DNA from 3 places in the Alkalihalobacillus pseudalcaliphilus genome. Region 1 is predicted to be linked to each of the others. Evidence: a T-box and tRNA genes for the amino acid it is inferred to sense, from the RefSeq annotation. Region 1 holds a T-box; the other regions hold tRNA genes.

Region 1 (4,365 bases):
TAATACACACGGAGAGGTGATGTCAATGAAGCAAAATTTGAATATACAAGAATTGTCTGCCTATCTAAAAGTGGTGAGTGATCCTACACGCTTTTTAATCCTTAAACTTTTAGATAGAAATACGTATTGCGTTTGTGAATTGGTAGAAATGCTTGCTATGAGTCAGCCAGCCATCAGTCAGCATTTACGAAAGCTAAAAGATGCACAGCTCATACTCGAAGAAAAAAGAGAGCAATGGCGTTATTTTACTTTGAACAAAAACGCTTCATTTTCCCCTATAATCGAAGAGCTTTTAAAGCTAACAGACGAAGAAGATGAGCGGTTAAAACAAGCTTTAGATAAAGAGGGCGTTGCTAAGTGTTGAGGAGGAAAAGGAAATGACATCTGTGCTTATAGCTTCTATCATTTTTATTGTTACATTAGTATTTGTCATATGGCAGCCTAAAAACCTGAATATCGGTTGGTCTGCCTGTGGTGGTGCCTTACTTGCTCTATTACTAGGCGTTGTTAGTTTTAGTGATGTTATGGAGGTAACAAGTATTGTATGGAATGCTACCTTAACCTTTATTGCGGTTATTATTATCTCGTTAATTTTAGATGAAATTGGCTTTTTTGAATGGTCTGCCTTACATATGGCACGCATTTCAAAAGGTAATGCTGTTCTCATGTTCATCTATGTTTGTTTGCTCGGTTCAATCGTTGCTGCCTTTTTCGCCAATGACGGGGCCGCTTTAATTTTGACACCGATTGTACTAGCGATGGTTCGTTCATTGAATTTTAATGAAAAAATGGTATTTCCCTTTATCATTGCAAGTGGCTTTATTGCAGATACAACTTCATTGCCACTTATTGTGAGTAATTTAGTAAATATCGTCTCGGCCGATTATTTTGGAATTGGTTTTATTGAATATGCAACACGAATGATTGTCCCGAACTTTTTCGCACTTATCTCTAGTATCCTTGTCCTTCTTCTTTATTTTAGAAAAAGAATTCCGAAACGATATGACTATTCTCAACTTCAAGAACCCGCTCTTGCTATAAAAGACGAGAAAATGTTTCGTATTTCTTGGGCTGTGTTAGCCCTACTCTTTGTTGGCTATTTAGTAAGTGAATTCTTTCATATCCCGGTTTCTCTAGTGGCTGGTTCGATTGCTCTTATTTTCTTATTGATTTCAAGACAGAGTAAAGCGGTTGAAAGCAGAACTGTTTTAAAAGAAGCACCATGGAACATCGTCTTTTTCTCGATTGGTATGTATGTAGTCGTCTATGGATTAAGAAATGTCGGCTTAACAGATCTATTAGCGGATGTCATTCAAGTCGTAGCTGATCAAGGACTGTTTCTAACGACGATGGGTATGGGATTTATCGCAGCAATATTATCTTCAGTTATGAATAATATGCCCACTGTACTTATTAATGCCATTGCGATTGCTGGTACGGATACGACTGGATTAACAAAAGAAGCCCTCATTTATGCCAATGTCATAGGTGCTGATCTAGGTCCAAAAATTACACCTATCGGTTCACTTGCCACCTTATTATGGTTGCATGTTTTGTCGAAAAAAGGGGTAAAAATTTCCTGGGGGACATACTTTAAAACAGGGATTGTCATTACCATTCCTGTTCTCTTTATCACATTACTTGGATTGTATGTATGGTTATTATTAATTTATTAAGGGAGCGTATCATAAATGAAAAAGAAAACGATTTACTTTTTATGTACAGGAAACTCATGCCGTAGCCAAATGGCTGAAGGCTTTGCCAAGCATTACTTAGCGAATGATTGGCATGTATTTAGTGCAGGAATTGAAGCACATGGATTGAACCCAAATGCCGTAAAAGCCATGAAGGAAATAGATATCGATATTAGTAAACAAACTTCAGATATCATTGATACAGAAATCCTCCATCAAGCCGACTTGGTTGTTACATTATGTGGAGATGCGGCAGATAAATGTCCAGTAACACCACCACATGTGAAACGTGAGCATTGGGGATTCGATGATCCGGCAAAAGCAGAAGGAACTGAAGAAGAGAAATGGTTATTTTTCCAACGTGTACGTGACGAGATCAAGCAGCGAATCAAACAATTTGCAGAAACTGGTCAGTAATAGCTGGGCGACATTTACGAATTCGTTAATGTTATCTAATTTGCTTGACCACTTCTTACCAGAGCATGAAGCTTATGAAAGGGAAAGGGCCTAAACAGACGAATCTCATCGGCTGCTTCGGGCCTTTCTAATTTCTATATAAAGCCAACAGTCAACAAACTTCGAGCAACTGCAAAAGTTTCTTTTCCCCTTATTTAATTTTAATACGGTTTAAATTGACCTTTCAGCTTTTCTTTATACTTCTCAAGCTTACTTATCTTCTTAAACGTCACTAATGAACAGAGTGCAACAATAATAAGGAGCCATTCATGTGCCTCTCCACGATTATCAATAATACGATTATTCATTTTAACACCTCCCTCCTCAATGCAGATATTCGTCTTGCTTATTGCTTGCTTAGTTATCTTATCTACCATATCATAGTCCATCTTTTCATAACAAACGATGGTTTTGGCATACGAAGTCAAAATACTTTTACCACTATGTCCTATTTTCATATTGACATTCACCGAGACCTCGAATATGATATGGAATAATTACACAAAAGCAATGAAGAGAAAAAGTAAAATGATCAGGTTTTTCACCAGAGAGCTTCGGTAGCTGAGAAGAAGCAAAAATCACTCATTTGAACAATGGTCTCTGAGCTTCGTACTGAACATACTTAGGTATAAGTAGGCTGCGACGGGATTTGGCATCCGTTATTCATGTCACAGTATAAGAGTAAGCTATTCATACTCCGTACTTGTTGAGACAAATAGTGTGAGCTATTTGTATAGTAAGGTGGTACCGTGTGGTTTTATGAACCTCGCCCTTAACGTTAATCGTTAGGGCGAGGTTTTTTGTTTGATATTTTGATGATCTTAAGGAGGGTTTTGGATGAGTATTTTTATCGGTGGTGCATGGGCCTATGCAAATGGTTCCTTGCATTTAGGTCATATTTCCAGCTTATTACCAGGGGATATTTTAGCCAGGTATTATCGTTTAAAAGGTGATCCTGTTTTATATGTATCTGGCAGTGATTGTAACGGAACACCTATCACTGTTCGAGCTAGACAAGAGAATGTGTCACCCAAAGAAATTGCCGATCGGTTTCATGAAGAATTTACGGATTGCTTTCAACGATTAGGGTTTTCTTATGATATGTATACAAGGACAGATAGTGCATTTCACCACACGCTCGTCCAAGAGATTTTTCTAGAATTACTTGAAAAGGGCTTCATCTACAAAAAAGAAGTGGAACAAACGTACTGTAATCAGTGTGAACAGTTTTTACCCGATCGTTATGTGGAGGGCATCTGTCCTAATTGTCATGAATCTGCAAGGGGGGACCAGTGCGATCATTGCTCCTCGATATTGGAACCACTCGATCTGCTAGAAAGGACATGCAAGCTTTGTTCGGAAGAACCGACAACACGTAAAACGGAGCATTTTTACTTTTCGTTAAGTTCCTTTCAAGGTCTATTAGAGACCTATACGGGCCAAGCAAAGTCCAAACAGCTTTGGAGAGAAAATGCGATTTCCCTTACACAGCGCTACTTAAAAGAAGGCTTACTAGATAGAGCTGTTTCGCGTGATTTACCGATTGGCGTTCCGGTTCCTATTTCCGATTATGAAAAGAAGAAGATTTATGTCTGGATCGAGGCCGTTTCAGGTTATTACACAGCTAGTAAACACTGGGCAGAAAAAACAGGTCATGACGACTCCGAATTTTGGAACTCTAAGACAAAATCTTATTATGTTCACGGCAAAGATAACATCCCTTTCCACTCGATCATCTGGCCGACGATTTTGTCAGGGCTTGGTCATGAAGCATTACCGACACATATTGTATCGAATGAATATTTGACCTTAGAAAAGAAAAAGCTTTCAACAAGTAAAAATTGGGCTGTGTGGGTTCCTGATATTCTAGAAAGATATGAACCCGATTCGATTCGGTATTTCCTAACCGTTAACGCACCTGAAAGCCGAGATGCTGACTTCTCTTGGAAGGAGTTCATCTATAGCCATAATAGTGAATTGTTAGGGGCATACGGCAATTTCGTCAATCGCACCTTGAAATTTATTGAAAAGTCCTTTGATGGTGTGATACCTAATCAAGATGTTAACCCCTTACCCCAAGAAAAAGTGGCTCTTTTATACACGGAAGTCGCTCATTGTATTGAAACAACTTCCTTCAAGCAAGGTTTGGAGAAAGTCTTTGAGCTCGTTCGATATGCCAATAAATACTTTGATGAGCAACAACCATGGTTACAAG
Region 2 (4,365 bases), on a different contig from region 1:
GCAAATAACGCTCGCTCACCAAGCACCTCTTTGATCACCGTTTGGTGGAGCATGACATCTTGTCCGACAAATAAGAAACTCCCTGTTCTTTCGCTAAGCTGTTGAAGCCAATCCTCTAGCAAGATTAACTGATCTGCTTCAGCTTGAATCACTTCATCACCTTCTGACCGATATAATCCTGTGTAGACTTGCCCTCTTCGAGCATCAATAATCGGGATAATCGAATGAGTTGTGTATCTGCCAATCTGAGCACTCACTTCTAAACTAGACACCATCACAAGTGGAATACCCAATGACCAAGCCAGCGTTTTCGCCGTTGTAACACCAATCCGTACTCCTGTATAAGAACCGGGACCATTTGCTACGACAATTTTATCTAATTGTTTCGCTTCTATTTTTAATTCTTCCATTAGTTTTGAAACAGCTGGCATCAAACGTAATGCATGATTCTTCTTATTATTTGTAATGAGCTCGCCCGCGACTTGCTCGCCATCTGTGACTGCCACGCCTAAAACAAATGAAGACGTATCTATTGCTAATACCTTACTCATAAACCAATCTCCTTACATACAGCTTCATATCTCATTCCAATCGGCTGTAAATGTATCTCTCTTTCCGTGTCACCTTGACGATAGATACGAATCTCTAAACGCTCCGATGGAAGTTGTTCCTCAATTCGGCTCGCCCATTCGACAACAGATACACCGTCACTCTCAAAATATTCTTCTAAACCGATATCTTCTTCACTATTCTCAAGACGGTAGACGTCCATATGATAAAGTGGTTTCCGTCCTTTATATTCTTTAATAATCGTAAACGTCGGGCTATTGACCACTCTCTTTACATCCAGGCCTTCCGCTAGTCCTTTTGTAAAATGCGTTTTTCCCGCACCTAAATCCCCTTCAAGCGTAATAACTTCACCACCATTTAAAAGCAACCCTAGCTGTTTAGCAAAAGCCATCGTTTCCTCTGGCGAGCTCGTGGTTATTATCCATTTTTTCAATTTCATCACCTATTTATCTTTATCAAAGTGGTTATAGCCTTTTCTTTCAAGCTCAACGATTGATTTTCCTTCTTTAAGCCAAACACCGGTTTCACCTTCATGGACTTCACCAATCACTGTAAGAGGAATGAGAGCCTGCTTAAATTGTGTGGCAATCAGTTGAAAATCTTGTTTGTCCATTGCACCTAATAATTGAAAATCTTCCCCACCAAAAAGCGCCCATTGATGTGCCTGTTCTAGCGTATTGATTTTTGTAAGACTATCAACCGGAAGCTTTTGAACATCTAACTCTATTTTAACTCGACTCGCTGTGGCAATTTCATTCGCCTCACTCGCAACACCATCACTAACATCATTGAGGGCCACACGAAAGCCACTTTGTGCCAGTAGTCTTCCAGCTTCCACTTGTGCGTCGGGCTCTTGATGAGCTTTCACCGCTAGCTTCTCTTCATTCGCGGAAAATTCTGCACCGATCCCCTTTTGAGAAATAAGCTCAAAACCTGCAGCAGATAAACCTACTTCACCAGTAATAAAAACCACATCACCAGGCTTAGCCTGGCTTCTTAATAAATGACGACCTTTTTCTACTTCACCTGTGACGGTTATGGTAATGACGAGGCTGTCATTTGTCGAAACAGTATCACCACCAATTAAATCGATTTGATATCGCTCTGCTAATTCACCCATACCGCAATATATCTCCTGTACAGCATGCTCGTCCCAATGAGAGGGAATCCCAATGGAAACGAGATAATAACGGGGAATCGCCCCCATCGCAGCAAGGTCACTCATATTAATCGCCAAACTTTTTCGCCCAATTTGATAAGGCGTTAATGTATCCTTTCGAAAATGAACCCCTTCAACCATCGTATCGACACAAATGACCTGTTCGAATCCCGTAGTCGTTTTGAATAGGGCTGCATCATCACCTATCCCTTGAACCAGGCCCGCCTGATACGTCCGACTCGGCGTCACACTGTCAATAAAAGCAAACTCATCCTTCATGATAGCCTCTTCCTCCTAAGGAATTCCATAATAATTGTATATAAGGCAGCTTACCTTGTGCACTCGCACTCCTTGTTAGTTTTAAACTTTTTCCACACCACACAATCCTTTACCACAAGATCCTTAGACACGTTTTCATTGCTCAGCCTTAAATGGGAACCGTTTTATTCCTTTGGTGGTCACTTCCGTTCTTTTTCCACTTCTATGTGGATTGTTCATACTCTATTAGTGAATGTATTTCTAGTTTTGACCTTCTTATTATAAATGTAAACAGAAAAAAATCGAAACAACAGTCTGTTTCGATTTTATGGTATTGCGGGGGACGGATTTGAACCGCCGACCTTCGGGTTATGAGCCCGACGAGCTACCAGACTGCTCCACCCCGCGTCGCTATGAAGTTTCGGATGATGCATCATTCAATGATGAGGACATCTTCCTCTTCTCGTATCTCAGAGAAGTAAATGCGTCGATGTTACTCGAAGATTACTCGTTGAAGTAATGCATCGACTGTCGTTTTCTCTACTAGTATCACTTTGAAGTATGCTGCGTCACGACATGTAGAAGAATTTTCGACGATGAATGGGCTACATGCTCCACCCCGCGTCGCTATGAAATTAATACTCAACTAGTATGTCCAGTTGTTATTTTCATTATACATCAGATAGCCTGGCAACGTCCTACTCTCACAGGGGGAAGCCCCCAACTACCATCGGCGCAAAAGAGCTTAACGGCCGTGTTCGGCATGGAAACGGGTGTGACCTCTTCGCTATCGCCACCAGACTCTCTCTGACACAAGATATATCTTACCATCTCCAAAAAAAGAATGCAAGTGTTTTTTTAAAAAGAATTAAAATATTCATCACAACACTACTCCCTTGCCCTTACCCTACTTCACGCCTAAACGTACATAATTAATGGCCATTCTTGCATATAGTAAACGAAATAAGGGTAAAAGCAGGTATATCAACCCATCGTGGATAATTAAATAATATAAATGAAGTTGCTAGAAGGGGTGTTCATCATAATGGAAGAATTTATCATCAAAATAAGCCTCTCATTATTACTCGGGCTCGTAATCGGTATTGACCGGCAAATTAAACATAAACCACTTGGACTCAAAACAAGTATGGTTATTTGTGTGGCTAGCTGTCTTGTCACGATCGTTTCCGTTGAATCATTTTTTAAATATTCAACAGAAGGTATGACAACAAACATGGACCCAATGCGTCTTGCCGCTCAAATTGTTAGTGGGGTTGGTTTCCTTGGTGCAGGCGTCATCTTACGTCGAAATAATGACGTAATTTCTGGTCTAACAACAGCAGCCATGATTTGGGCTGCCTCTGGATTAGGTATTGCTATTGGAGCAGGCTTCTATTTAGAATCTTTTTATGCGGTTTTACTCATTTTAGTCTCCGTAAACATCATACCTACACTACTTAAATTAATTGGCCCTCGGACATTAAATCAAGATGATATTGCACTAAAGGTTGTGATGGAACCTAACTTAAATATGACAGAGCTTCTAGAAGCAATCGAGCATAAAGGAAAGCAACAAGCAAAAGCTTCAGAATCGAAAAAGAAGAAACGTAAAAAGAAGGATATAAAAATTCGCTCTGTAAAGGTGAAAGATTTAGAGGACGGCAACCAACTTATTGATTTAAAAATTTCTGTTCCAAGCAAAATGTATATCACAGAGATTTATTACATTACCAAAAACATCAAGCATGTTAAATCCGTGAACGCAGAAAAAATATAAGGAGCAAAAGACTAATATCTTCAATCGACACATATATTTATAAAAGGGTACAGTAGCCTATGTACCTTTTTTGTTGGTTTTGTGATTCAATTTAATAAAACGAATAAATAAAGTCATTTTTTTACGAAATCTAGTACTTTTTTTCAAAATTAAAAAGGATTTCATAAAAAATGTCGAATATTTTTAAGTGAGGATAAAAAGGAGGATTCACATGTTAACTTTTGAAAACTATACATACGAACGTCCCGATATGGCGGCCTTTAGGGAAAACTTCAATGAAAAGCTCAATAATCTCAAAGAGTCAAGTTCTTTTGAAGAAGCTACCAAAGCTATTGAACAAATCAATGAACTACGAACACAATTATCCACTCAATATACACTCGTATATATTCGTGCATCGATTGATACGAATGATAACTTTTATTTAGCGGAAAGAGATTACTTTGATGAAGTTGTTCCAGAATTTGAGGAACTTATTTCCGAATTCTATAAGGAAATTATCTCTTCCCCTTACAGAGAACAGCTAGAAAAAAACTGGGGTGAGCAGTTATTTAATATTGCTGACTTTAAAATCAAATCGTTCTCTCCTGAAATTATTTCA
Region 3 (4,365 bases), on a different contig from region 1:
TGACAGGCTAAAAACAGTAACGTAGAGTTGTAGGGAAAACAAGAAGTAACCATAAAATCACTGGAAAAGCCGTCTAGGATTGTAGGAGGAGATAGAGATGTGGAGTGAGTTTAAGGAGTTTGCTATTAAAGGTAATGTTGTCGATTTAGCGGTAGCTGTTGTAATTGCTGGGGCTTTTGGAGCTATTACAACGGCACTTGTTGACAATATTATTATGCCATTCGCTGGCGTACTTATTGGTGGGGTGGACTTTACCAGTTTAAGCTATTTTGTAGGTGATGCAGAAATTCAATACGGGTTGTTTATTCAAGCCATTGTTGATTTCTTTATTATTGCTTTAGCGTTATTTGTTTTTGTCAAAGTCATTACTCGACTACAACGTAAACAAGAAGTGGAAGAAGAGATAGAGGAGGAAGTAGACCCTCAATTAGAGCTCCTTACTGAAATTCGTGACTTATTAAAAAAATAATAACTGCAAATAGAACAAGCTTATTCTATGAATTAGGATAGCTTGTTCTATTTCTTTTCTCGTATTCATAAATTGTAACAAAGGAAGTACGAGGAGGAGATAAGATGGACCAATATCAATTTGGGGCACCAATGGGCCATGAGCGACAATCTAATGATCATGATGTTATTTTAAAAAGCCGAAAGCAATTAGATATTACCGGAGTTAAACAAGTGGAAAGCTTTGATAATGAAGAATTTTTGTTAGAGACGGTTATGGGATTTTTATCGGTACGTGGTCAAAATTTGCATATGAAAAATTTAAATGTGGAGCAGGGGATCGTATCGATTGAAGGGAAGATTTTTGATTTTGTTTACCTTGATCAGAGTGGTCAAGATAAATCTAAAGGCTTTTTTGGGAAGTTATTTAAGTGAGTCTAACGGTACAACTTTACACGATGCTATCAATGACGGCGTTTGGCCTTTGGGTGGGAGCGTCGATTGATACGTATCGTCGATTTACGAGGGAACGGTCCTCCTTCCATTGGTTAACCGCATTAAATGATGTTGTTTTTTGGCTGCTGCAGGGCTGCTTACTCTTTTTTGTCTTGCTGCAAGTGAACTTTGGAGAAATTCGATTTTATGTTTTTGTAGCAATACTTTGCGGTTATGCAGCTTATCAAGCATTGTGCCAAAAGTTATATGTAAAACTATTAAATAAGACGATTCAAGCTGTTATTTCGATCTATCATTTTGTCGTCAAGCTTTTGACAATCTTATTCATCAACCCAATAAAATTCGTATTGAAACTCCTTTATTCGTTATGTATGATGTTAGTAACTACTTGTCTGTCTGTTACCCTTTATGTTCTAAATTTGGTTTGGAAGCTTCTAAAAGGGGTATTAAATATTATCTTAAAAGTGACGATGTTATATAAGATAACGGACAAACTCTCAATTTGGATACAACCATACGTAAAAAAAATACAGGAATTCTTAACGAAGATGTGGAATAAGTGGAGGATTCGCAAAAAGAAAGACTAGAGGTGATGAAATTGGTTTCAAAGCGTCATTCGGCAGTTCGAGATATGGATACAGCGTATAAGCAGCAAAGGGAAATGGAGTTAGATGTAGCAAGAAAGAAAAGAAGGGGCTTGGTTAAGCGTTTATCGGCTCTTGGTGCCATTAGTGTGGTTTTAGCACTAATAGGAGGTGTGATGCTCTTTAATCAATTGACTCTCGCCTCTGAAAAACAGGAACAGAAAGTAGCATTAGAACAAAAGCTAGAAAGCTTATTAGCTGAAGAACAGTTTCTAGAGCAAGAAATTATTAACTATAACGATCCCGATTATATTGCTGAAATTGCGAGGCGAGATTTATTTTATACAAAAGAAGGCGAAATACTTTTTACACTACCTAAAACATCGACAGATTGACACATTTTTTTATCTTCGGGTATAATATATCAAAATGAACATTTCTAGATTTCTAAGGAGGATCTATTTTTTCATGTCAATCGAAGTAGGCAGCAAATTACAGGGTAAGGTTACAGGAATCACTCATTTTGGAGCGTTTGTCGAGCTGCCGGGTGGTTCAACAGGCCTTGTTCATATCAGTGAAGTGGCTGATAATTATGTTAAGGATATTAACGAGTTTCTTAAGGTTGGTGACGAAGTACAAGTTAAGGTTGTAAACGTCGAAAAGGATGGCAAGATTGGTTTATCAATTCGTAAGGCGGTTGACAGACCAGAGGGTTCAGAACGCCCAGAGCGACCTGAACGACCAAGTCGTCCGCAACGACCAGCTCGTCCAAGTCGTCCTTATCAATCTCAGCAACGATCTCAAGGTCAAGGAGCACGTAATCATCGTCCGGGACCATCTTTTGAAGATAAGGTGAGTCGATTCTTAAAGGATAGCGAAGAACGCTTAACGACATTAAAGCGTCAAACGGACTCAAAGCGTGGTGGCCGAGGAGCTCGTAGGGGCTAATTTGTTGCCAGATCCTATTTTTTTTATAAATGAGAGAGGGGTCAATGTGTTGACTTCTCTTTTTTATATGAAAAGTTTATAATTAATTAAAAATAGGATTGACTCAGTGTAACTAATGGTGTATATTAATATTTGTCGCTAACGACATGATGCATATGGCGGTGTAGCTCAGCTGGCTAGAGCGTACGGTTCATACCCGTGAGGTCGGGGGTTCGATCCCCTCCGCCGCTACCATATTCTAAACATTACCTTCATCGAGGATAGATGAAGTTTTTTTGTGTTTTTTATGATAACCACGTACGCGGCGATGAAGCGAGAAAACGAGTGATTGATGCGGTGCAAATGGAGATACGCGGCGATGAAGCGAGAAAACCAAGGAGTCAATGCGGTGCAAATCAAATCTGAAGCAATAAAAATAGAAACCGAGCACTCAATACCGAGTAAATGCTCCGAGCAAATTGCAAAATGCTGGGTCAAGCCTATCAAAAATAAATATTCCAACTTTCTCTCCTCAGTTTTCATCAGTAAACGTACAAATTCCCTAATATATTTTCTGATTTTTTTGTTTATTGTGCGTGCTGCTGTGTTTTCAAGTGAAAAAGAGCCGAATGACGTCGAACATTTTTTTGTTTCGACGTTGTTTTTTTGACAAAATCTAAAAGTTTTATCTGTTTATAATGTAACCACATTTCAAAAAAGGATGGTGGTTGTTAATGATGAAAAGAATGACTAAGGAATTGTTTAATTTTAATAGAGGTGCGCTTGTTTATGAAAAAGCGACGAATGGTTTTGAGGTCATGGCGATGAGAACGGAAGCCTTTATAAATAAATTATTGTATCAGTGGGGATTATTAGTTGTGATTGTTGGTTTTTTATTAGGACGAGCTATGATATTAACAGAGCTGACTCCGTTTGTGCTCCCTTTTTTAGCAGCGGTTTTTATGATCAAACGAGAACGAACGGGGGTGGCAGCAATCTCGTTACTAGCAGGGGCCCTCCTCAGTTATCATGGTGAAGTCGTTTTTGTTTTGTGTGCTATACTATCGTATTTCCTAATACAAAAGATAGTCATGAAGTTTTTCGATGACCCTATCAAGGTTTTACCGTATACCGTATTTGTAACAAGTATAGCGACAAGGCTTGCACTTGTCTTTATTATAGATGGTACTATTACGAATTATGCACTTATGATGGCGACTGTAGAAGCTGGACTAAGCTTTATATTGACGATGATTTTTATGCAAAGCGTTCCATTAGTTACTTCTAAAAAGCTTCAACACCCACTACGTAATGAAGAGATTATTTGTTTAATCATATTACTAGCCTCCGTGATGACCGGAACGGTAGGGTGGGTATTTTATGATATGACGATTGAACATGTTCTCGCACGTTATTTAGTGTTAGTCTTTGCTTTTATAGGAGGGGCTGCGATCGGTTCAACTGTTGGTGTTGTAACAGGGCTAATTTTGAGTTTAGCTAGTGTGGCAAGCTTGTATCAAATGAGTCTCCTTGCTTTTGCTGGTCTACTTGGGGGTCTATTAAAAGAAGGTAAAAAGGTAGGTGTGGCGATAGGTTTATTAGTAGGAACTTTATTAATTGGAATGTATGGTGATGGGGCGGCTAATTTGTCAGCAACCCTCTTAGAGTCTTTAGTGGCTATATTAATCTTTATGATGACGCCAAAAGAAATGATCTCTAAGCTCGCCAGGTATATTCCAGGTACAACTGAATACACCAAAGAACAACAACAGTATTTGAAGAAAATTAGAGATGTTACGGCAGGGCGTGTGGAACAATTTTCAACGCTATTCCAGACGCTGTCACAAAGTTTCCAAACAGGGGGGCAGGTTGTTGATACATTTGATGAGGAGGAACGCCAGCTAGACCAATTTTTAAGTCAAGTCACAGAAAAAACGTGCCAAACTTGCTT

The links. A T-box is a leader RNA that pairs with one kind of tRNA and senses whether it is charged. The one in region 1 lies ahead of metG (methionine--tRNA ligase), so its partner is inferred to be a tRNA-Met.
Region 2: it has a tRNA-Met gene. The T-box ahead of metG (methionine--tRNA ligase) is inferred to sense a tRNA for this amino acid. The anticodon was not compared.
Region 3: it has a tRNA-Met gene. The T-box ahead of metG (methionine--tRNA ligase) is inferred to sense a tRNA for this amino acid. The anticodon was not compared.

What each region holds. Positions count from the first base shown of each region.
Region 1 is NZ_JAQQWS010000019.1:42,967-47,331, forward strand. Features, by position in the region: gene PQ479_RS20850 (ArsR/SmtB family transcription factor) at 26-364, shown strand; gene PQ479_RS20855 (arsenic transporter) at 378-1,676, shown strand; gene arsC (arsenate reductase (thioredoxin)) at 1,692-2,111, shown strand; gene PQ479_RS20865 (hypothetical protein) at 2,312-2,458, opposite strand; T-box leader at 2,652-2,927, shown strand; gene metG (methionine--tRNA ligase) at 2,988-4,365, shown strand, end outside.
Region 2 is NZ_JAQQWS010000012.1:26,070-30,434, reverse strand. Features, by position in the region: gene tsaB (tRNA (adenosine(37)-N6)-threonylcarbamoyltransferase complex dimerization subunit type 1 TsaB) at 1-551, opposite strand, end outside; gene tsaE (tRNA (adenosine(37)-N6)-threonylcarbamoyltransferase complex ATPase subunit type 1 TsaE) at 548-1,003, opposite strand; gene thiL (thiamine-phosphate kinase) at 1,013-2,008, opposite strand; tRNA gene PQ479_RS18235 (tRNA-Met) at 2,322-2,395, opposite strand; rRNA gene rrf (5S ribosomal RNA) at 2,673-2,788, opposite strand; gene PQ479_RS18225 (MgtC/SapB family protein) at 3,033-3,764, shown strand; gene PQ479_RS18220 (M3 family oligoendopeptidase) at 3,976-4,365, shown strand, end outside.
Region 3 is NZ_JAQQWS010000023.1:5,868-10,232, forward strand. Features, by position in the region: gene mscL (large conductance mechanosensitive channel protein MscL) at 98-469, shown strand; gene yabP (sporulation protein YabP) at 574-882, shown strand; gene yabQ (spore cortex biosynthesis protein YabQ) at 879-1,490, shown strand; gene PQ479_RS21410 (FtsB family cell division protein) at 1,496-1,882, shown strand; gene PQ479_RS21415 (S1 domain-containing RNA-binding protein) at 1,956-2,435, shown strand; tRNA gene PQ479_RS21420 (tRNA-Met) at 2,593-2,669, shown strand; gene spoIIE (stage II sporulation protein E) at 3,152-4,365, shown strand, end outside.